DNA from 4 places in the Marinobacter antarcticus genome. Region 4 is predicted to be linked to each of the others. Evidence: predicted binding sites of a transcription regulator. Region 4 holds the regulator's gene; each other region holds the start of a gene.

Region 1 (5,854 bases), on a different contig from region 4:
GCCGTGGTCGGCGACCTTACCAGCAAAAACCTGGGCATTGATGCCAAAACCCTTAAGGCCCTGACAGGAAAGATCGACCACTTTTTCCACTTGGCTGCTGTTTACGATATGGGTGCCGATGAGGAAGCCCAACAGGCCACGAATATTGATGGCACCCGGGCCGCAGTAAATGCCGCTGAAGCAATGAAGGCAAAACACTTCCATCATATTTCCTCTATTGCAGCAGCGGGTATGTTCAAGGGCATTTTCCGCGAAGACATGTTTGAAGAAGCGGAGAATCTGGATCATCCGTACCTGAAGACCAAGCACGAATCCGAAAAGGTGGTCCGTGAAGAGTGCAAGGTGCCATTCCGTATCTATCGCCCAGGCATGGTGATTGGCAACTCGAAAACTGGGGAAATGGACAAGGTCGATGGTCCATACTATTTCTTCAAAATGATTCAGAAAATCCGTCGCACGCTGCCGCAGTGGGTGCCGACGATTGGAGTTGAAGGCGGTCGCCTGAACATTGTCCCAGTGGACTTTGTAGTTAATGCACTGGATCACATAGCACATCTGGAAGGCGAAGACGGCAAGTGCTTCCACCTCGTCGATTCTGACCCTTACAAAGTGGGCGAAATCCTCAACATATTCTGTGATGCCGGCCACGCGCCTAAAATGGCGATGCGCATTGACTCTCGCATGTTCGGTTTTGTTCCGCCCTTTATCCGTCAGAGCCTGAAAAACCTGCCGCCGGTTAAGCGGCTCACCAGCGCCGTGCTGGACGATTTGGGCATTCCACGCTCAGTGCTGTCCTTTATAGATTACCCCACTCGCTTTGATGCCCGTGAAACCGAGCGTGCACTGAAAGGAACGGGTATAGAGGTGCCACGCCTGGAAGGTTACGCACCCGTGATCTGGGACTTCTGGGAGCGTCATCTCGACCCTGACCTGTTCAAGGACCGCACTCTCAAGGGTACGGTTGAAGGCAAGGTGTGTGTGATAACCGGTGCAACTTCAGGCATCGGCTTGGCGACTGCCGAGAAGCTGGCGGACGCTGGCGCTATTCTGGTGATTGGCGCTCGCACCAAGAAAACACTGGACGAGGTGACCGCATCCCTGGAAGCCAAGGGTGGCAATGTACATGCCTACCAGTGTGACTTCTCCGATATGGAGGAGTGCGACCGGTTTGTGAAAACTGTTCTGGATAACCACGGCCATGTTGATGTGCTGGTAAACAATGCCGGGCGCTCAATCCGCCGTTCGCTGGCGCTGTCGTTTGATCGCTTCCATGATTTTGAGCGCACCATGCAGCTGAACTACTTCGGTTCCGTTCGTCTGATCATGGGGTTTGCACCTTCCATGCTGGAGCGCCATAGCGGGCATGTGGTTAACATTTCTTCCATCGGTGTTCTTACAAACGCACCTCGCTTCTCGGCCTATGTGGCGTCCAAATCGGCGCTGGATGCATTTAGTCGATGCGCGGCGTCTGAATGGTCAGATCGAAACGTGAAGTTTACCACCATCAATATGCCGTTGGTGAAAACGCCAATGATTGCTCCCACCAAGATCTACGACTCGGTACCGACTCTCTCGCCGGAAGAGGCGGCGGACCTGGTGACGAATGCAATTATTGAGCGCCCCAAGCGTGTTGCTACGCGCCTTGGCACTTTTGCTCAGGTGCTGCATGCATTGGCGCCGAAGATGGGCGAAATCGTAATGAATACAGGGTATCGCATGTTTCCGGATTCATCTCCGGGAGTAGGCGGTAAGTCCATTGAAAGGCCTAAGGTGTCCACGGAACAGGTGGCATTCGCAGCTGTTATGCGAGGCATTCACTGGTAAGCAGTGTTGTTCGCATCCTTGAATCAAAAAAACCCGCATTGCGGGTTTTTTTGTAGATGCTGTTTATCGAAATCTAGCCCGTACTATTCGGCTTCATCCGAAATCACAGGCGGCGGAAACCCGCCCAGCTCTTGCCAGCGATTGACGATCCCGCAAAACAGATCGGCTGTCTTTTCCGCATCGTAGGCAGCGGAATGAGCTTCTTTATTGTTGAACGGAATGCCCGCCAGTTTGCAGGCTTGGGCGAGAACAGTGTGGCCATAGGCGAGGCCCGCAAGGGTGGCCGTGTCGAATGTGGAGAAGGGATGGAACGGATTCCTGTTGATTTCCGCCCGGTGTGCCGCAGCAAATACGAAGTTGTGATCGAAGGTTGCGTTGTGTCCCACCAGAACTGCGCGCTTGCAATCGTGTGCCTTGACCGCCTTGCGTATGGGGCCGAAGATTTCGCTCAGGCCCTCACGCTCAGGCACAGCTTCCCGCTCCGGGTTCCAGGGATCGATCCCCGTGAAGTCCAGCGCAGATTGCTCCAGATTGGCTCCTTCAAACGGGTCAATCTGCTGCACATGGGTTTCAGCACGCCGCAACCGACCGTCGTCGTCCATGGTCAGTATCACGGCAGCTATTTCCAGCAGAGCATCACGTTCCGGATTGAACCCGCCGGTCTCGACATCGACAACAATGGGCAAAAAACCGCGGAATCTGCGGGACATGGGGTGCGATTGTCTGTTTTCGTCAGTCACTAAAGCTCCGGTCGTGGCCGTTTATCAGGAAGTCGGGGGAAGTTTACGCCAAGCGCCAGTTAACTGTTTCGCCGGCTTTCAGCGGAATGATGGTGCCACCCGCCAAGGGTAAATCATCCGGCATTGTCCAAGGTTTCTTCACCAGGGTAATAGTATCGGTATTTCGCGGCAGACCATAGAAATCCGCACCGTTGAGGCTGGCAAATGCTTCCAGCTGGTCAAGAATGCCAAGTTCTTCAAAAACCTCCGCGTACAGCCCTATCGCGCCGTAGGCTGAATAGCAGCCCGCGCAGCCACAGGCAGCTTCTTTTTTATCCTTTGAATGCGGGGCAGAGTCGGTTCCCAGAAAGAACCGCTTGTCACCGCTTGCAATGGCATCCCTCAGGGCTTGCTGGTGCCGGTTGCGCTTCAGAATCGGAAGGCAGTAGAGGTGAGGGCGAATCCCCCCCACCAGCATGTGATTGCGGTTATACATCAGATGCTGAGGTGTAACCGTTGCGCCAAGATTGTCGCCTTGGTAATGCCTTACAAACTCCGCAGAATCGGCGGTGGTGATGTGTTCAAGCACAACCTTGAGGTTGGGGAAGGCTTCCAGTGTGGGTGCCAGAACGCGTTCAAGGAACACCTTCTCCCGATCAAAAATATCAATGTCCGCATCGGTGACTTCGCCATGAACAAGCAACAGCATGCCGCACTCTGCCATGGCTTCCAATACCGGGTAGATATTGCGGATGTCCTGTACGCCGGAAGCGGAGTTTGTGGTGGCTCCAGCCGGGTATAGTTTCGCTGCGACAACGCCTTCGGCGCTTGCTTCAAGGATGTCTTCGCGGTTCGTGGACTCTGTAAGATAAAGCGTCATCAATGGCCGGAAATTCGTGCCTTTGGCCGCTGCCAGTACGCGATCCCGGTACGCTGACGCTTCAGCGGCGTTTGTGACCGGCGGTACAAGGTTGGGCATAATGATCGCTCGCCCGAAGCAGGCCGCAGTTGCCGGCACGACGTCTTTTAGAACATCGCCGTCGCGAACGTGGAGGTGCCAGTCGTCGGGGCGTACAAGTGTAAGCTGTTCGGTCATGAGCTCGTTTCCGCAATACCTTCAAAGTGCTGAAAAAAAGAGACGTGAAAGGCGCGTTCGTTTTGGACGGCGCTTTGGCCCTGAGAAATTTTGCAAATTATAGCAGAACGCGCCGGTGATTGTTTTTCCTCTCGCCGACTAAAGAACGCCGATCTGTTGCCGTTAAACAGTGAAACCACGAAACATCCGTGAACCAACGGTATAACTGTTACGGCGCTCTTACGGCGCTCTTATGGCGCTTTTATGGCACTCGGCCTCCCCAGAAAATCGCTGAATATGCTGGCAACACTGGTGCTGGGATTGTTTTTGCCCGGGTCTGGTCAGGCTGGAAGCTATGGTGCCGGAATTTCAAACAGCCAGTGGTATCTTGCCGAATCTGTTTTCGAATGTTCTCTGGTGCACGAGGTTCCGGGCTACGGTCGGGCAATTTTCCGGCGCAGGGCCGGAGAAGACCTGTCATTTTTTCTGGAATCAGAATCCCGTCTCATGCGCCCAGGGCGAGGCTCGCTGGTTGTTGAGGCACCTGCCTGGCGGCCGGGAGTGGCGCCGAGGCCTGTGGGCGCGGTAAACGTATCCGAGGGGCGCCGCCAGGTATCTCTTGAGACGCGTCAGGCGGTAATTCTTGCGCAAAGCCTTCTGGACGGTATGCGTCCAACCGTTACTCGTGCGTCCTGGTACGATGGGAGCCCGGTTCGTGTGCAGGTTTCCAACATCAATTTTAACGGTCAGTATCAGCGTTATCGTTCTTGCGCTGCGAATCTGCTGCCGGTAAATATCGATCAGATAGGGCGCTCAAGAATAGTGTTCGCTAGTGGCAGCAAGACGTTATCTGAAACCGACATGAATCTGCTGGACGATATCGTGGCCTATCTTGGGGCCGATATCACTGTTGAGCGGGTGTTTGTCGATGGCCATAGCGACAGCATTGGAAGTCGTATTGATAATCGGGCATTGTCTGAGGATCGTGCCAATGTGGTGGCGGATTACCTGAAAAGCCGCGGAGTGGATCCGGACCTGATTACGGTGCGAGCACATGGAGATCAGTACCCGGTATCCAGGCGAGCCGCCGATAATCGCCGCACGACCATTCGTTTACAGCGCGAGGGCGAGCGCCCCGGCTTCCAGCAGGCCAATGGCTACGGCGGGTCCTCCGCTGGTTGATGCCGTGGGCTTGGATGCCCGACTCCCTCAGTAAATAGAACTCAATACTTCCAGATGGGCGTTCACGCTTTCTGCGAGCGCCTTCAAGTGGTAACCACCTTCCAGCGTCGAAATAATCCGGTCGTTACTGTGCTCGCTTGCCACGCCGGCCAGCATTTCGGTCAGCCAGCGGTAATCCTCGGTGTCCAGATTGAGTTCCCCCATTGGGTCGAGGCGGTGAGCGTCAAACCCTGCTGATATCAGAACAACCTGGGGTTTAAATGCGTTCAGGCGCTTGATCCATCCAGCTTCCACTTGTTTGCGGAATTCCGCAGCGGAACAGCCCGCTTCGATGGGGATGTTCACGATGTTATCGGCCTGCCGGTGCACGTGCGAGTGAGGATAGAAGGGATGCTGAAAACTGGAACACATCAGTATGCGTTCATCTCCGCTCACAATGTCCACCGTGCCATTACCCTGATGCACATCAAAATCAATGATGGCTACTCGCTCAAGATGATGGAAATTGAGCGCGCGCATAGCGGCCAGTGCGACGTTATTGTAAAAGCAGAAACCCATGGACTTGCTGCGTTCGGCGTGGTGGCCAGGAGGCCGCACACAAATGAACGCGTTGGTAACCTGACTGCTCATAACCATATCCACTGCCTGAATATTGGCACCTGCAGCCAACTTTGCGGCGCGCAACGTGTCAGGCATCATGGCGGTATCCGGGTCGGTGAACACCCGGCCACGAGTAGGTTGCATCATGTCGAGCTGTTGCAGGTAGCGTTCCGGGTGCACGCTTAAAAGCTGATCGCGGGTAATTTCCTCTGGGCGCACCCAGTCGAGCTTCTCAGCGATTCCGGTGTCGGCGATGTAACTGATGATGGCGGCCAGACGGCCAGGGCTTTCGGGATGCTCCGGCCCCATGTCATGTTTCATGCAGTCATCGTGGGAAAAAAATGCGGTGGTCATAAATCTCGAAACGCCCCGACTTTACTTGTGTTTTCTTTAATCCTATCAGGGATAATCCGATGGCGCCGCGTTTCTTTGGTCTTATAGGGGCGATAGGCAT
Region 2 (5,854 bases), on a different contig from region 4:
TCGGTTTATGCTGATAAGAAATACCTTTGCATTTTGCGGCAGTAGAGGGTACCTTACGTCTCGTTGGAAAGATTTAGCAAAGCACGTCATAAATAAGACGCTTCTCAGTTGTAACAAGTAGCATGTTCTGTTTTTGATCTCGCCAGTTTTTTGTTTCCCGCATATCGCTGACCAGTCATCATAAGATGTTCTGGCGGCACATTTAAAGATTGAATTCAGGAAAGTATATTATGTCAACTGTTACCGGTAACGTTAAGTTTTTCAACGAAGCAAAAGGTTTTGGCTTTATCACTCGCGAAAGCGGCCCAGACGTTTTTGTTCACTACAGCTCCATTAAGGGCGACGGCTTCAAGACTCTGGCCGAAGGCCAAGAAGTTGAGTTCACCGTTACTCAGGGCGAGAAAGGCCCACAGGCGGAAAACGTAGTTGCTGTGTAAATAACACGCAACACGCAGTGAAAAAGGCAGCTTCGGCTGCCTTTTTTCGTTTATGTTTGCCCAAAAATTATGTGATCCCGCCGGTAATTTCTCAGGATTAGTTTTATTCACGGATACTTCTTTCTTATTGCGGAAATCCATTAATTAGACTTAGGGAGGCTCTGATCAAAGCCTGAACCCGCTTAACTGTTCGTCAAGACGCCGGGCAACTCTGAGCAGCGACTCACTGGACTCGCTAACGCGACTGGCCCGCTGGCTGATCTGTTCGGCGGCATTATCAATGAATGTGATGTTCGAGCTGATCTCCTCAGAGACGTTACCCTGCTGCTCTGTTGCGCTAGCCACCTGGGTCATCTTTTCCGAAATAGCGGTCAGCGACCGTTTAATGTCATTGATCGTTGTCTCGGCGGTGTCTTTGGCTGCCACCACGGATTTAAGACCGGACTCACTCTCGTTAATCACCCCGATCGAGCTGGCAATACTGCTGCGTAACGCCGCAATCATCTGCTCGATTTCATTGGTTGATCCCTGGGTACGACTGGCCAGAGTACGCACTTCATCGGCGACCACGGCAAACCCGCGCCCTTGCTCACCCGCGCGCGCCGCCTCGATCGCGGCGTTCAGTGCCAGCAGGTTGGTCTGCTCGGCGATGGTGCGGATAACATCCAGCACCTGACCGATGTGTTCACTGTCACCCTTCAGCGACTCGATGGATTCGACAATAGCCTGCATATTGGATTCCAGCGCTTCGACTGCCTGCGAGACCGAATGATTCGCCTTCTGCCCCTGAACCGCAAGCTCATCCGCCTGACGGGTTGATATATCCGTATCAGAGACGTTGTTGGCAACTTCCTGTATTGAGCTGCTCATCTCGTTGATCGAGGTGGCGATGCGGCTTATTTCGGCACGCTGTTGATCAATGGCGCTGGCGTTTTCAGCGCCCAACTGGTTAATAGTCTCCGCCGCACCGTTCAGCTCGGTGCCGGTTTCACGAATTGTGCCCAGCAGCGCTTTCAGACGCTCGACCATCTGGTTCGCCGCCAGGGACAGCTGCCCCAGCTCGTCTTTTGATTTTGCCTCGAGCGACACCTGCAGATCACCTTCGGCGACCCGTTTCATGCTTTTCAGCAAGACATCAATGGCACGGGTGATATAACGGGATACGGTGTAGCCCGCCAGCACCGCAATAACAATGGCGATCAAAGCCACAATCAGCAGCAGGCTGATCTTCTGCCCCAGGTCATCATCGATTGCGGCCAGCACCAGCTGTGATTCCTGATCCGCCAGTTCCTGCATCGCTGTTGCGCTTTCCGTCATCGAACCCAGCTCTTCGCCCGCCACCTGCCAGGTTTCCAGATAGCGATCCAGCGCGACCATATAATTCTGTGCCAGTACGCGCACTTTTTCGGCAGCGACGCTAGCGGTGGCTGTCTGCGATCCAGGGCCATTTTCGATGCTATCTTCACCGTCAGGATTTGTGGCCGGCGCCTCCAGTGCATCTGCCGAGGCTAAAATTTCACTCGCCAGCTTTCTTGCTTTTGCCAGCGCGGCGCGCTCTTCGTAGATGATGAAGTTTTTCTCTTCCATGCGTGCTTCCAGCATTCGCTTGATCATCAGGTTGGCGGTATCAACCTTGTCCAACCGCGCCTTGAAATCAGCTTTGCTGGCAAACAGTTTGTCATTGAGAGCGTTGTATTGTTTCTGCTGCTCAGCGCGAACGTCGATCAGCAGCGCCTCCAGAGCAGTTGCCGTTTCCTCCATTTCGCGCCCCAGCGACGCCAGTGAACGACGCTGTTCGGCGTAGGCACGGAACTGCCCGACATAGCTCGCAAGCTGCTCACGTATTCGCGCCATCCGGTCATTCACTTCGGCGCCGTCGGACTCGGCAACAAGACGGTCAATACGCTGCTGCATCCGCTCGTTGAGTTCGTCAGCACGAGTGATAAAGCGATCGTCGCCGGTAATTACGTAGTCCTTTTCGGCCCCGCGCAATTGCTGAACATCGGACACAACAGCAGACAGCTCGTTGACCAACGAAAAATCGGTTTCAAGATTCGACATGCCGGAATAACCAATCCACGCGGTCGCGGCTGTCATCAGTGACGTGATAACGAATGCCAGCCCCAGCTTGTATCCCAGATTCATGACCCATTCCCTATATCAGTCAGGTTTGCCAACTCCGGCCATTTGGTGTTCTACAACTCTCTAAACAGCGTAACGGCTGGTTTGCCAGTTTCTAAAGCGTAGATCACCTGGAGCAACGGCGCTGCGGGATTATTCAGAGGCTTCTTAGCACAAAGCGCGTGCCAGTCCCGAGAATAGTCTCACTGTTATTTCTAGCCCGAAGGGTTCTACCCCGTTTCCACGGACGGTTTTAAAACGGTAGTGGATTTACCCAAGCTTCGAAAATTCGTTTCCATTGATTCCCTTTTTGTTTCAAAACATAGCTCGAAAATATAAGATACGCTATGTGCGTTAACGCACAGTATCAGGGCTTTGAAAAGCACAGGCTGGCAGTAATACCGGTATTCGAAACTGAGTTCTGACACGTTGATTTCCATTAAGTAGTTCTCACTACCAAGGAGTGGGTTATGATTGGTTTATTGGTAGCTATCATTCTCGTGATAGTAATTGTCAGGCTGGTTTAGCCAGCGCTGGAATCTTCACACATTGGGCTAAAAATCGTCTGAGAGATTCTGGATGCTGATGACGTTCGCCTTTGTCCTGTATTGATGTATGACTTATGCAGCTCGTAGTTCAGAATCTCGCAAAGCTCTATGATCAAAAGCGAGGACTTGCGTCCACCAGCTTTGAAGTAGACAAAGGCGAGCTAATCGCCATTGTTGGTCATAACGGTGCTGGCAAATCGACCTTACTGAAAATGCTGGCAAACTGGATCGTTCCGGATAGCGGTACCGCAACGGTTGACGGGGCCGATCTGAAAGACAGGGTGGCTGTCGTCGGAAAGGTGGGTTTCATTCCAGAAGATCCCAATCTAATCGATTTCTTTTCCGTTGAATATAACCTCACGCTCTTCGCCCGGCTCTCCCGCGCCCCGAAGTCTCGGGTGGAAGACGTTCTGGCCGAGTTCAATCTACTGCCTTTTCGACGAAGCAAGGTACAGGCGCTGTCAAAAGGATTGAAGCAGCGGGTGAACATCGGACGCGCACTGTTGGCAGATCCTCCGCTGCTCATTCTGGATGAGCCCACATCGGGCCTCGACTTCGAGATGACAAGGGAAATCTACCGTTTGTTAAAATCGATGCATGCAGCTGGAAAGACCATTCTTTTTACTTCCCATCGACCTGAAGAGATAAAAAACCTTGCAACGCGGATCATGGTGCTGCATGAAAGCAGCCTGGTCTTCGACGGATCTCCCCAAGCGTATTTTCAATCCGAAATTCATGAAAATCTGTATGCATTATGATGCGAAATATCCTCATACTTGCATGCAATGATTTAGCCATCGCTCTCAAAAACAAGACGTTTTTTTTGATCCTGTTCATCCCGCTGTTCGTGTTTGTTACGCTGAATCTGGTAGACGTGACCGGCGTCGAAGCAAGCAAAATCAAAATCGGTCTGGTTCAGCAGGAAGCGTTTACACCCGAAATCACCCAGAGTATCAGTGCTGCTGAAAACCTTATCGAGATAACCTGGGTTGAAAATACGGAAGCGGGGATTCGTTTATTAACCGAGCGCAAGATAGACGGAATTTTAACGAGAAATGAAGCAGAAACCGACAGCCTTGCGTTGATTGTCTTGAAGAAAGATTCCATCCAAACCGTTGCGATCATGCAGACTTTCTCAGCATTACAGAAAGCCGCAGAAGGAGGTCGCCCGGATTGGATTACCGGAATCCAGGCATTGCACAAGGGCGGCATTCAGAGAGAGACGTTGCCTACATGGGTATTGATGTTGGTTCTGCTCATCGGCTTCATTATCCTGCCGGCGCAAGTGGCCGAGGAAAAGGAAAAGAAGCTTCTGCTTGCTCTTCTCCAGACGCCCATAACCGAAGCCCAATGGTTGATAGCCAAATTGATCCTGGGAATGCTGCTGACCTTGGCGGCGGTACTGTTTCTTCATCTGCTAGGAAAATTCGGCCCGGTACACCTTTTCGATTATATCGCCATACTCCTGGCAGGTAGCTTTTGCTTCAGCGCCTTTGGGATTTTTCTGGGGTTTCTATGCCGCAGCCAAGCCAGCGCCAGAACGCTGGGCGTTATCTTCTATTTACCGCACCTGCTCCCTTCGGCAATGGCAGATGTTTCACAGAAGTTAACCGCCGTTGCGCCGTTGCTGCCATCCTATCAATTGTATAAGCCTCTTCAGTCCATACTCCTGGAAAACGCCAGCTTGACAGATATGACCTTTGATTGGATCTACCTGATTTTACTGGGATCATTGATGTTTGTTTTATCATACCTGTTGATGAAGAAACGCTGGCTTATGTGATTTCCGGCACCTCAGCGGTTGCTGACAAGTTAAATCTCCGGCTTTCTCTAAAAAATGTGCAGAGTGTCATTGCGCACCGGAAATTGATTATTGATGGTGAGCCACAGCGGTTCGCCAGCCAGGGGCGCTTCCTCTGGCAACCCTCGTTGGGCATGCAGATGCAGGTGCGGTTCCGAGCTGTTTCCCGAATTGCCCATCTGCCCCAGAAAGGCACCGGTTCTTATCCTGTCTCCGGTTGCTACCGCGATACTGCCTTGGCGTAAATGCGCAAGGATCACGAAAAAATCCCCGCAATTGATAGCGACATAGTTGCCAGCCATATGGTCGCGGTCCATTTCCGGAACCGGCATATCTTGTATCCCATCAACTACCAGGGCCACTTCGCCGCTGCATGGCGAGAGAACCGGCACGCCAAACGTTGTGTATCTGGCCGGATCCGTCGGTTGCCAGCCATTCTTGTGAAACCCCAGAGGGGTAACCCGGAAGATATCCAGGGCCTTGCTCTGGCCGCGCCACGGGCGAAAACGCTCGACTGCCGGGTTCAGGGTTTTGAGGTGCCCATTGATCATCGGTGTGCTCCCTCCATTGGCAATGAGGTAGTGCCCCGGGGGGAAGGGAGGGGCTATGTCCACCACCGCTTCCTCGGGCAGCACGCGCCCCTTCATTGCGTGCCATGCCAGATAACCGCCAAGCAAGCCCAACACCGCCGCCATCAGGATCATGACAGAACTCGCCGCTGACGCCTGCCATAGCCCGGGACCGGGAATACCTTCTCGGAACAGGTGGGTAGCCGTGATAAGGAGCAGTAACAGGCCATAGGCATAAGGCGCCCAAAACGGCGGCACCGCCCACAGAGACACAAGGCCAATACCCAGCAGAACCAGTGCTACCGAAACAAGCTGGAGCCCCCACGCAAGCCATCCCGCCGCCGGGTAAAACGCCATCCACGCCAGCAGCGCCAGCGG
Region 3 (5,854 bases), on a different contig from region 4:
GTGGCAGTTGGCGCTTTCTTTGCCGCAGGCTTTTTAGGGGCTGCTTTCTTCACTGCAGGTTTCTTTGCTGCGGGTTTCTTTGCTGCGGGTTTCTTGGCAGCGGTGCTTGCTGCCGATGCAGGCGCTTTTTTGAGTTCTTTTTTGCTCTCTTTTTCGGCTTTACGGATGTCTTCTTTAGAAGCGACACCCAAGCGTTCGAGTATGTTGGATTGCAGTTCGTGGAACTCGTCCAGGCGACGTTCAAACTCGTCGCTAAAACGCTTCATTTCACGTTCGCGCAGTTCATCGACTTCTTTCAGAACCTTGCGAACCGGATCCTGAACCTGATGTTGCAGGCTATCGAGCTGTTTCCTCGCATCGCTGACCAGACCTTCAATCTGGGATGACGTTTTCTCAAATTCCTTGTTGACCTTCTTTACGATCTTATCAACGCTTTCTTTGGCTTTCTTCGCCATAAGATTATCTCCTTGCAGACAGATAGAACGGACAATAGTGATCAGGCCATTTGCCGGAAACCGGGCACAGAACCTGAGGAACGACGTGATTTTAACGACTGTTTTTTGGAAAGAACTTCCCTGATGCGACGCAACTTTTCCTCTAGACCTGTGCCTCCATCAGACTTCAAGTCAACAAAATCAATCGAGTAGAAGAAGTTGCTACAGTGCTTTCTGCGTTCGGTAATTAACCCTGTCACACTTTCCGCACGGATTTTATCAAACGGCATGTCCATAATCAGATCGAGCACGACTGTATCGCCGGGATTGAACATCTTGTCCGTTTTCATAACGCAACCGTAAGCGTCCAGCTCAAAAAGCTCGGCCTCGACCCGTTCCTTGCGGAACAGGCCTTGCCGGATTCTGAAACGGGCGACTAGATCGGGCAACGCTTCCTTCATGAATACTGAATCTCTGCAGAGGCTGACTTGATATTGATTAAACAATAGACACTGACCAAAGGTTTTGCAACGCAACCAGTGCCATACGATAAACTTTTGAGGCAGTTGTTCAACACCTACCGGGTGATAATTTCGTACATATCAACTCTGCGGTCTTTAATGTTGGTTACTGACCCTTCGTTGCGTACCAATGTTAGTTTTTCCAGATCCATATCAGAGAACATGATCATCTCGGTATTAGGCGTTGTTTCAGCCATGACAGCATCGTGAGGGAAGGCAAAGTCAGACGGCGAGAACACCGACGATTGAGCGTACTGCACGTCGAGGTTTTGTACTTTCGGCAGGTTCCCTACGCTACCTGTTATCGCTACATAACACTCGTTTTCGATCGCCCGGGCCTGGGCACAATGACGAACCCGCAAATAGCCATTTTTGGTGTCTGTCCAGAAGGGCACGCAGATAATATCGACTTCCTTGCTGGCCGCAATTCGCCCCAGTTCGGGGAATTCGATGTCATAACAGATCATAATCGCAACACGCCCGGCATCTGTATCGAACACTTCAAATTCGCTTCCACCTTCTATAACCCAGTCACGACGCTCGTGGGGCGTAATGTGGACCTTGCGCTGCTCGTCCACCCGGCCATCGCGGTGGCAAAGGTAGGACACATTGTAGACGCGATCGTTCTCCAGCAAAGGCATGGAACCGGTAATGATGTTGATGTTATAGCTTACTGCCATATCAGACATGCGATCCCGGAACTGCTCGGTGAACCCGGCAAGAAAACGGATAGCGCGGGTCTGGTCTACCTGATCGGTCAGCCCCATCAGTGGCGCGTTGAAAAACTCCGGGAACAGCGCAAAGTCACTCTTGTAATCAGACAGCGCATCTACGAAATATTCAACCTGTTCAAGCACCTCTTCAACTGATAAAAACTCTCGCATCTGCCACTGAACGGCGCCCATGCGAACCTGGGTTTTCTTTTCGTTCAGGACTGAGGAGGGCGGGGTGTAAAGAATGTTCCGCCATTCCAGCAACGTTGCGTACCCCTGGGATTTTTCATCCTCCGGGAGGTATTTGTGCATCAGCCGGGTAACCTGAAAGTCGTTCGACAGTTGAAAGCTCAGAATCGGATCGTAAATATCTCTGCGGTCAACCCGGTCAATGTACTCAGCAGGTGAATACTGATCCGAATACTTGAAATAGCCAGGTATGCGCCCCCCCGCAAGGATCGCACGCAAGTTCATGGATCGGCAGAGCTCTTTGCGAGCTTCATACAACCGCCGCCCAAGGCGATAACCACGATATTCCGGGTGAATGAACACATCCAACCCGTAAAGGGAGTCGCCTTTTGGGTCATGCCTGATTTGTTCGTTTCGCTTAATCAGATCGTCATAGGTATGGGGGTTGCTGAACCGCTCATATTTAACCGATACGGTGAGAGCTACAGCAACCAACTGACCTTTGTCCTCAATGCAGATCTGTCCATCCGGGAACTGGTCCACCAGCGCTTTGATGGTGTCCTTTGGCCAGGCGCCACCAATATCGTCATAGACACGATCCATAAGCACCTGAAGCTGTTCGTAATCATCAAGTGTCAGGTTGCGGAGATTGAGATGCAGTTCTTCATGGGCCATTCAGCGTAGCTCCTGTATGGCATTGATATGGATTTATCGGGCAATTCTATCAGAAGGCATTAAAGAGTTCGCACAGGCAGCCGAAAAACGATTAAATCAAAATCAGGAGTACAGCGTGCATCTTTCATTCGGTCAAAAGCTGTTGGTTACCTTCAGTATCCTGCTTATTCTAGTAATGGCCGCCTTCACCATTTCCGGCAATCTCCGCCTGCAGCACACGACGGAAACCTATGTCGATGCTTTGATTGAAAATACAGCGGAGCAGAATACGTCGAGCATTGCCGATTGGCTCAATACACGGCTGATGATGACTGAAGCCACAGCCAAGGCGCTGGAAACGTCTACGACAGATCAGCAGGCCCGAAACCTGCTTCAGGCGATTGCGACCGGTGGGAATTTCAAGGATGTGTATGTGGGCCGCAACAATGGCTACATGCTCATGAAGACCGAGGCTGACGAAGCTTCCCTGCCATCTGACTACGATCCCAGAGTCCGCCCCTGGTATAAAAAAGCCATAGAGCTCGGCCGTTCATCGTTTACCGAGCCCTATCTCGATGCTGCCACCGGCGAAATCATCATTTCCACTCTTGCGCCCGTTACGCGCGGAGAGAATAGAGGTGTCGCAGCAGCTGATATCACGTTGAAAGCCGTCGATGATATTCTGTCTGTTATAAATCTGGCCGGTACGGGCTACGCGGCGCTTATCAGTCAAGAGGGCACGGTGCTTTATCACCCGGACCGAAATCTCATCGGAAAGAACATCAGCTCATTGCTCGGCGAAGCCCCGAAACTGGACGGGGGTGATCATACCTATCAGAAAGATGACGTGCCCTGGAGCGCCAGCTTCCACTCCATTAGCCAGGCTCGCGGTGTGGACTGGTATCTGGGAACTTTCGTCAATAAAGACAAAATAAACGCCCCGGTTCGCCGGCTGAATGCGGCGATGGCGGATATTGGGTCAAACGATGCGGACTTGACCCAGCGCCTGGACGACAGTGCCCGTGATGAGTTCGGTCAGCTCGCGGGAAGCTTTAACCAGTTTGTGGAGAAAATCCACGAAGTTGTCCGTGAGGTACAGCAGGGCAGTACCGAACTGGCCACCAACGTAACCGCGCTGAGGAATACCGCAAAAGCGAGCCGCAACAGCGTTGAAAGCCAGCAGGCTGAAGTGGATATGGTTGCGACAGCGATTAACGAGATGTCCGCAGCAGCCGGAGAAATTGCCCAGAACGCCCAGCAAACAGCCGATGCGGCAAACACGGCAGATGGGGACAGCCGCGCATCGCTGGAAACTGTATCCGCGTCGCGGGATGCCGTGCAGAAACTATCCCGCGAAGTCAGTGCCGCAGCAGAAGTGATTGACGCACTGGGCCGGGACGTTACGTCTATCACATCGGTGCTGGAAGTTATCCAGGGTATTGCGGCACAGACCAACCTGCTCGCATTGAACGCGGCTATTGAAGCTGCGCGTGCTGGCGACGCCGGACGCGGTTTTGCGGTTGTAGCCGATGAGGTAAGAAACCTTGCTCAGCGCACCCAGACCAGCACAGAAGAGATCAATAACATGATCGAGCGTCTGCAAAAAGGCGCCAACGATGCTGTCGACGTAATGAAAGCTTCCACAGCGGTCTCCAACGTCAGCATGGAGAAGGCACAGGATGCGATGGACTCCCTTAACAGGATTGCCGATGCCATCACCTCCATAAGCCAAATGACAACACAGATTGCGACCGCCTCGGAAGAGCAGACCTCGGTTACCGAAGAGCTGAACGCTTCGATTACGCGTATTGCAGATCAGGGCCAGGAAGCTGCAACAGCGGCAAATGAGAACGACGTCTATAGCGGCCGCATCGATGAGATTGGCCAGGCTCTCGACGCAAATGCCTCCCGCTTCCGGACCTGACTCAGCGGCTAAGCAACTCGAGGCGCCAGCGCAAATTATTCAGTGTCTGGCGACCGACATTATTCGACTCACCGCTCAGAAACGGATTATTCAGAACAATCATTGTGCGCTTATCCAGGTTGAGAGCCGAGACCGAAGAACCGTAATGCCGCTGGAGAAAAACACCGAAACTGCCATCCCGGATGGCGCGCTCCATTCCCAGTTGTAGCCGGTGAGCCGTTGAAAGATCATTTGGTCCCACAAAGAGGTACGAGGGCATGGGATAAGCCAGCACCAGGTTTGGTTCTATCGTCAGCTCCGGATCGTTCTCAATCGCAAGATCATTTATAACCTCACTGACGCCTCTGGCAAAACAGTCAAAACGATTTTTCCTCAACATGCCGAACAGAATTTCGTAGCGGGAATGGGTGATCACCGGGATATCGTTTTCCCTGAGTATAGGCGTATCGGGCCAGTGGGTTCCCTGGCCGATCCGTATGCCACTTTTCCGAAGATCAGAAAGAGAGTGAATATTTCTGAATAGTGGAAGGCTTTCAGGCGTAACCACACACACGCGAAAACCAAGCAACCCGCCATCCACAGGAACCGGAACCGGTGTCAGAAACCGCTCCCGCTCTGCCGATGTGGCCACATTGGCAATATCCACCATGCGGTGATCACCTCGCTCCAGCTCACGCAAAGCTCGCCCCTTGCTCAGTTCCCGGCTTCTGAGAATTCGAAACTCTCCATATTCGGGTGTTTTCTCCAGCGCAAGGGCCACCAGGGCGTAAATCGCCGGGCTGTCGTAGTTTCGGTACCAGAGTACATAATCTTGTTGAGGGGGATTTATCGAACCAACATCGCCCCACAGCGGCGTTGATAGAAGCCCAAACAAAAGCCCCGCAGAGGCGACGATCCTTGTACTCACGCGGACACAAGCCGAAGAGCCGTGGGCATATCTCAATTTACGAATCCTTTTGCGTATTTTTATGAATCCATTCCTGCGACATGAAAAGCTGGCCGCATGGGCACCTCCATTTTTTCCCACACATCCATACTTTAGATCAGAATGAATTAAGGAAATGTTAATCCGTCAAAAATATGGAAAAAGAGTGTTGCCAACTACCCAGGGCATTGTAATGATCCGCTTTAACCAAAACTCAGGAGCTGAACGATGGCCTTAATTGACAGCATTATCGGGGCAACCGAGCAATGGATTTCCACCACGGATCCCAAAGCAACTCTGGCGCAACCCTTGGAGTGGTTGAAGAAAACCGGAGGCTATGCCGCCGTTAATCGCATCATAGGGCTGTCGATTCCGTTCGCGCCCCGGAACCGGTTCAGTGTTGAAGAAGTTCGCCCTGGCTACGTACGCGCACGCATTCAGTTAAAAGGCAACAAAAACCACTTTGGCAGCCTGTATGCAGGTGCGTACTTTCT
Region 4 (5,854 bases):
CAGTGATTACTCTGGATCCGGATCTGGAACAGTTATTGCTAAAGTCTGTTCAGCAGAGTCAACAATCTGGCGGCCAGGAAGATATAGGTATGGTTCTGGAGCCGAATATGGTGGAGAAGCTGCAGCGCTCTTTGCAAGACAGCGTTCAGCGCCAGGAAGTTCTGGGTAAGCCCGCCATCCTTTTGGTATCCGGCCCGCTGAGGCCGGTGCTTGCAAAGTTTGCCAGTTTCGGTGTGGAGCGGCTGCATGTGCTTTCGTACCAGGAAATACCGGATAACAAGCAGATTACGATCGTGGCGTCCGTGGGCCAGTAGGCATGCGGATGAAAGAACGGACAACGCCGATACAGCGTTGCCGGTGGAGGATGCAATAACATGAAAGTGAAACGTTTTTTTGCCAAGAGCATGGCCGAAGCACTGAAACAGATCAGTGAGCAGATGGGGCCAGATGCTGTCATCCTATCCAACCGGCGAGTAGATGGTGGCGTTGAAATTGTCTCTGCGCTGGATTACGACGAAAATATGGCGCGCCAGAGCCTTGGCGAAAAAGCCAGTGAGGCCACCAACGGAGCCCGACTTGCGGAAATGCAGGCCGAGCAGCACCGCCGGCTGGAAGATGAGCTGAGTCGCTCCCGCTCACGTATTCGCGATGTTCGCGAAAATCGAGCAGCGCGCAGTCAGGGCTATGCCGAAGCATCGTTTGCGGAGCTGCATGAAGCAGCGAGTGAAGGTTATGAGGAACCTGCCTCCGCAAGCGTCAGCAGCAATACCGACTATTCCGATGAGCTTGCCAGCATGCGTGCAGAAATCAGCTCTTTGCGGGATCTCATGAGTGGCCAGCGCAATGAGCCGGAAGAACCCGGCGTCAACGCGGTTCAGCAGCGGCTGGCAGAGCGGTTGCAGGAATTTGGCCTGAGCCCGGATCTGGCAGGCTCTCTCTCCCGTCGACACAAAAGCGGGAAGCTTGATGACGGCTGGAAGCGGGCCCTGAAAATGCTCGTTACCGGCGTGCGCACAGCGCGTCAGGAGTGGCTGGACGAGGGGGGGGTTTATGCACTGGTCGGCCCCACGGGCGCTGGCAAGACCACCACGATTGGCAAGCTGGCTGCCCGTTATGTGCTGAAGCACGGTGCCGATTCTTTGGCGCTGGTTACCACAGATCGCTATCGGGTTGCCGCGCATGAGCAGCTTTTCGTGTTTGGTCGCATTCTGAATGTGCCGGTCCGGGTGGTGGATGAAAGCCACACACTGGATGATATTCTTGATGAGCTGTCGGATCGCCATCTGGTGCTGATTGATACCGCGGGGCTGACCAGCTCCGAGAAGGGCTATCAGGAGCAACTGACAGAGCTGGCCCGCAGTCACCATAATGTGCGTACACACTTGGTTGTTTCCGCAACCAGCCAGCCGCGAATTATGAAATCCGTATGGCATTGCTATAAGATGGCAAATCTTTCGGGCTGCGTAATGACAAAAATTGACGAAGCCCTGACACTGGGCGAGTCTCTGGGATTTGTGATGGAAACCGGATTGCCGGTGGCCTACTACACAGATGGGCAAAAGATTCCTGGAGATCTGCATCATGCCGAAGCGGTTCCGCTAGTGCGCCTGGCTGTCGAGCGCCTTAAAACGCTTCAGCAACAGGCCGCTGCAGAGCGGTTACCTGACGCAGAGCGTCCGCGCGAAACGGCATGAGGCCCTGAAGATCTGAGCTGCATCCAGCTACGAACCATACCCGGCTAAACGTTGTGAGAGATAATAAACAGTATGAGCAAACCACATCCGGTACAGGTGATCGCAGTTTCCGGCGGTAAGGGCGGTGTCGGCAAGAGTAACGTGTCGGTCAATCTTGCCATCGCTCTGGCCCAGAAGGGCCGGCGTGTGGTTTTGCTTGATGCCGACCTTGGTCTGGGCAACATTGATGTGCTGCTTGGCATTACGGCAAATCGTACCTTGCAGGATGTGCTGGCGGGCGAGTGCGATCTTCGAGACGTTCTGGTTAACGGCCCGGGGGGTATCAAAATTGTTCCGGCATCTTCCGGCACGCAACGCATGACTCAGCTCAGCCCTATGGAACACGCAGGCCTGATCAACGCATTCAGCGAGCTGGGTGATCAGATGGATGTACTCATTGTGGACACTGCAGCGGGCATTTCCGAGGCGGTAGTGAGTTTTCTCCGGGCCTCCCAGGAGTTGCTGCTGGTCGTTTGCGATGAGCCGACATCCATCACTGACGCCTATGCTCTGATTAAGCTGATGAATCGTGACTACGGCACCAACCGCTTCCGGATTCTCGCCAATCAGGTGGGTACTGAGCAGGAAGGTCGTCATCTGTTTGAAAAACTGACCCGGGTCACCGAACGCTTTCTGGACGTGGCACTGCAATATGTAGGTATGGTGCCGTACGACGAAGCTGTGAAAAAAGCCGTTCAGCGTCAGAAAGCAGTGCTGGAAGCCTACCCTCGGGCCAAAGCCTCGCTTGCGATCAAGGCACTGGCTGAAAAAGTAGAGACTTGGCCGCTGCCTTCATCTCCCCGCGGGCATCTGGAGTTTTTTGTGGAGCGGCTCGTCGAAGTCTGAAACGGAACCCGTTAAACAATACCGGATACATGACATTGTCGAAAAATCTGGGAATCTATCACCAGGCTGGCGTAAAAAGTTCCTCGGAACTGATTGAGACGCACGCGCCTCTGGTCAAGAAAATTGCTCTTCATCTTTTGGCGCGGCTGCCAGCCTCCGTGCAACTGGATGACCTTATGCAGGCCGGCATGATTGGATTGCTGGAGGCTGCTCAACGCTATAGCTCAACCAAAGGCGCAACATTCGAGACCTATGCGGGGATACGCATTCGCGGTGCCATGGTGGATGAAATCCGCAAAGGCGACTGGGTGCCGCGCTCTGTTCACAGGAACGCCCGCCGGGTTGCTCAGGCTATCAAGGCTGTTGAAAATCGTATGGGGCGTGAAGCACAGGACGGTGAGGTTGCCGAAGAACTCGGCATGGAGCTTTCTCAATACCACGCCACTTTGTCGGATGCGAGCAGCGGGCGACTTTTTAGCCTTGATGAGCTCAATGAATCCGGAGAGCTGCCGATAGAAGAAACAGAGGCCAGCGATAATCCGCTGGACGGCCTGACTTCGGATTCCTTTCAGAGCAATCTGGCCGCTGCTATTGAACAGCTCCCTGAGCGGGAAAAACTGGTTCTGAGCCTGTATTACCAGGATGAACTGAACCTCAAAGAAATCGGTGCAGTGCTGGGCGTCAGCGAAAGCAGAGTCAGCCAGATTCACAGCCAGGCGGCGCTACGGCTTCGTGCCAGGCTCTCGGAATGGCGTAATGATGATGGCAGTTAGGCCCGTCTCAGGTTTCTGGATCGTACTGGAGTGTAGTATTTGGTAACCGATGCTTTACAACCGTGATAAAGATCAGACAATAAGTGGTTAAATCAGCGGCCGGCTACACTTTGAGCGCTAAGGTCAAACGAATTCCGGGTCTTACTAACTGGAGGTCCCTTTGGACAAGAACATGAAAATTCTCATTGTGGACGATTTTTCCACAATGCGGCGGATTATCAAAAACCTGCTCCGTGATCTGGGTTTCACCAACACTGATGAAGCGGATGACGGCAACACTGCTCTGCCCATGCTGAAAAGCGGCAAGTACGATTTCCTGGTAACTGACTGGAACATGCCCGGAATGTCCGGCTTTGATTTGCTCAAGGCGGTGCGGGCCGATGACAATCTGAAAACCCTCCCGGTTTTGATGGTTACTGCCGAAGCCAAGCGGGACCAGATTGTGGCAGCTGCTCAAGCCGGCGTGAATGGGTATGTGGTAAAGCCCTTCACCGCCGCCGTTCTCAAAGAAAAAATTGAGAAAATCTTTGAACGAATCCAGTAAACAGAGATTGGATGGGTCGTATGAGCGATAACGAACAGATCCACCAGGGTCTTGAGCCGGAAGTAACCGAAAAGCTCCGGCATCAGGCGGCAGAGCTCAGTCAATGCGTTGAAGGCGGAGATTATGTCCGCGCTATGGCTCTGATCAATGAACTGGGCGAGGTCCGGGATCAGAGTCTGTATCGGGAAGTGGGTCGGTTGACCCGAACGCTCCATGAATCAATCCGGAACTTTCAGATAGATCCGCGCAGTGCGGAACAGAAGGAAGTTCTGTCGATGATGACAGACGCCTCAGATCGGCTTGCGTACGTTGTTCAGATGACGGGCCAGGCTGCCAATCGCACCATGGATCTGGTTGAAGAAAGTATGCCGGTAGCCCATGCAATGCGCGCCGAAGCGTCCACTTTACGGGATGAATGGCAGCGTTTGCGCCGTCGTGAGATGCAACCTTCTGAGTTTCGTGAGCTGTACGGTCGGATCGATAACTTTTTTCTGAGCCTGACCCAGGACGCCGACACCATTTACAGCAGTCTTTCTGAAATCCTGTTGGCGCAGGATTTTCAGGACCTGACCGGCCAGGTGATTCAGCGCGTTACGACGCTGGTCAAAGACGTGGAGGAGCAGATGCTCAGCCTGGTAGTTATGGCCAGCCATGTTGACCAGCTCACCGGCACGGTGCATCAGATTGACGGCCAGGAAGTATCTGCCGAGCAGGGTGTGGGGCCTCAGATGAAGGCTGAAGAGCGTGAAGATGTAGTCTCGGGACAAAACGACGTAGATGACTTGTTGTCCAGTCTCGGTTTCTGAATATAAGAGGTTAACACATGGCGTTTGATGCCGATGATGAGATCCTTCAGGACTTCCTTGTAGAGGCTGGAGAGATTCTCGAAAAGTTGTCTGAGCAACTTGTCGATCTTGAGCAACATCCTGATGACAGCAATCTGCTCAACGCCATATTCCGTGGATTTCATACCATCAAGGGTGGTGCTGGCTTCCTGCAGCTGGATGCTCTGGTCAACTGCTGCCACTCCGCAGAAAACGTCTTCGACATCCTGCGCAACCATAAGCGGAAGGTGGATTCGGAGCTTATGGATGTTGTCCTGGAGGTTCTGGATCATGTTAATGCCATGTTTGAGCAGGTACGTAATCGCGAAGAGCTGACGCCCGCGCCTGGTGAGCTGATTGCCGCACTGGACGCTCTGGCCCTGCCTCAGGATGCCGCTGCGCAAGAGACCGCCGAACCCTCGGATGAGCCTTCAGAAGCCGGCCTGGACAACGGTGACATTACCGACGATGAGTTTGAAAAATTGCTTGATGCCCTGCATGCGGAAGCTCCCACCGCCGGGGCAGGCGATAGCCCGGCTCATGAGAAGCCAGCTGGCAAGAATGATGGTGCTGGCGATGATATCACCGATGATGAATTTGAAGCTTTGCTGGATGATCTGCACGGCAAAGGAAAATTTGCCGTGCAGGAGGTTCCGGGCGCAGGTTCCGGAACCACAGGTGCAGCTGACCCGGCAACGAGCAGCGATGGCGGGCTGATCAACGACGATGAATTTGAAAGACTGCTGGATGAACTGCACGGCAAGGGCGGTAGCCCGACAACCGGCGATTCCGGAAAAAAGGCAGCTGAACCTTCGCCGGCAAAAGCTCAGCCCATCAAACCCGTGCCTGAGAAACGCAAGGCTGATCCAAAACCGGCAGCCAAATTGTCTCCCGAAAAAGCTACTCCGGCTTCACCCGCAAGGGAGCAAGCTCCGGTGGCAGAAACCACCGTTCGCGTCGATACCAAGCGCCTGGACGACATCATGAACATGGTGGGCGAACTGGTACTGGTGCGTAACCGATTGCAGCGGCTGGGCTCCGCGAGCGAAGATGAGCACATGCATAAGGCCGTATCCAGCCTTGATGTCGTGACTACAGATCTTCAGGCAGCCGTTATGCAAACCCGGATGCAGC

The links. Region 4 encodes FliA, which starts transcription of late flagellar genes. Its sites were predicted from a motif close to CTAAAGTTTNNNNNNNNNNNGCCGNTAA; they were not measured.
Region 1: BUA49_RS17255 (flagellar protein MotY) is a predicted target of FliA. The motif match lies at 3,778-3,805, and genes of this name have one in related genera.
Region 2: BUA49_RS12285 (methyl-accepting chemotaxis protein) is a predicted target of FliA. The motif match lies at 2,652-2,679, and genes of this name have one in related genera.
Region 3: BUA49_RS13845 (methyl-accepting chemotaxis protein) is a predicted target of FliA. The motif match lies at 2,592-2,619, and genes of this name have one in related genera.

The regions. Positions count from the first base shown of each region.
Region 1 covers NZ_FRAQ01000006.1:30,401-36,254, reverse strand. The annotation lists gene BUA49_RS17270 (SDR family oxidoreductase) at 1-1,824, shown strand, start outside; gene rnt (ribonuclease T) at 1,908-2,564, opposite strand; gene pyrC (dihydroorotase) at 2,608-3,639, opposite strand; gene BUA49_RS17255 (flagellar protein MotY) at 3,883-4,800, shown strand; gene BUA49_RS17250 (histone deacetylase family protein) at 4,828-5,754, opposite strand.
Region 2 covers NZ_FRAQ01000002.1:198,693-204,546, forward strand. The annotation lists gene BUA49_RS12280 (cold-shock protein) at 231-437, shown strand; gene BUA49_RS12285 (methyl-accepting chemotaxis protein) at 603-2,582, opposite strand; gene BUA49_RS12290 (ABC transporter ATP-binding protein) at 3,181-3,864, shown strand; gene BUA49_RS12295 (ABC transporter permease) at 3,861-4,889, shown strand; gene BUA49_RS12300 (M23 family metallopeptidase) at 4,937-5,854, opposite strand, start outside.
Region 3 covers NZ_FRAQ01000002.1:537,015-542,868, reverse strand. The annotation lists gene BUA49_RS13860 (helix-hairpin-helix domain-containing protein) at 1-455, opposite strand, end outside; gene BUA49_RS13855 (hypothetical protein) at 497-895, opposite strand; gene BUA49_RS13850 (bifunctional GNAT family N-acetyltransferase/carbon-nitrogen hydrolase family protein) at 1,012-2,532, opposite strand; gene BUA49_RS13845 (methyl-accepting chemotaxis protein) at 2,648-4,435, shown strand; gene BUA49_RS13840 (hypothetical protein) at 4,437-5,342, opposite strand; gene BUA49_RS13835 (DUF4442 domain-containing protein) at 5,589-5,854, shown strand, end outside.
Region 4 covers NZ_FRAQ01000001.1:1,889,104-1,894,957, forward strand. The annotation lists gene flhA (flagellar biosynthesis protein FlhA) at 1-314, shown strand, start outside; gene flhF (flagellar biosynthesis protein FlhF) at 375-1,694, shown strand; gene BUA49_RS08870 (MinD/ParA family protein) at 1,767-2,579, shown strand; gene BUA49_RS08875 (RNA polymerase sigma factor FliA) at 2,609-3,352, shown strand; gene cheY (chemotaxis response regulator CheY) at 3,513-3,896, shown strand; gene BUA49_RS08885 (protein phosphatase CheZ) at 3,917-4,702, shown strand; gene BUA49_RS08890 (chemotaxis protein CheA) at 4,720-5,854, shown strand, end outside.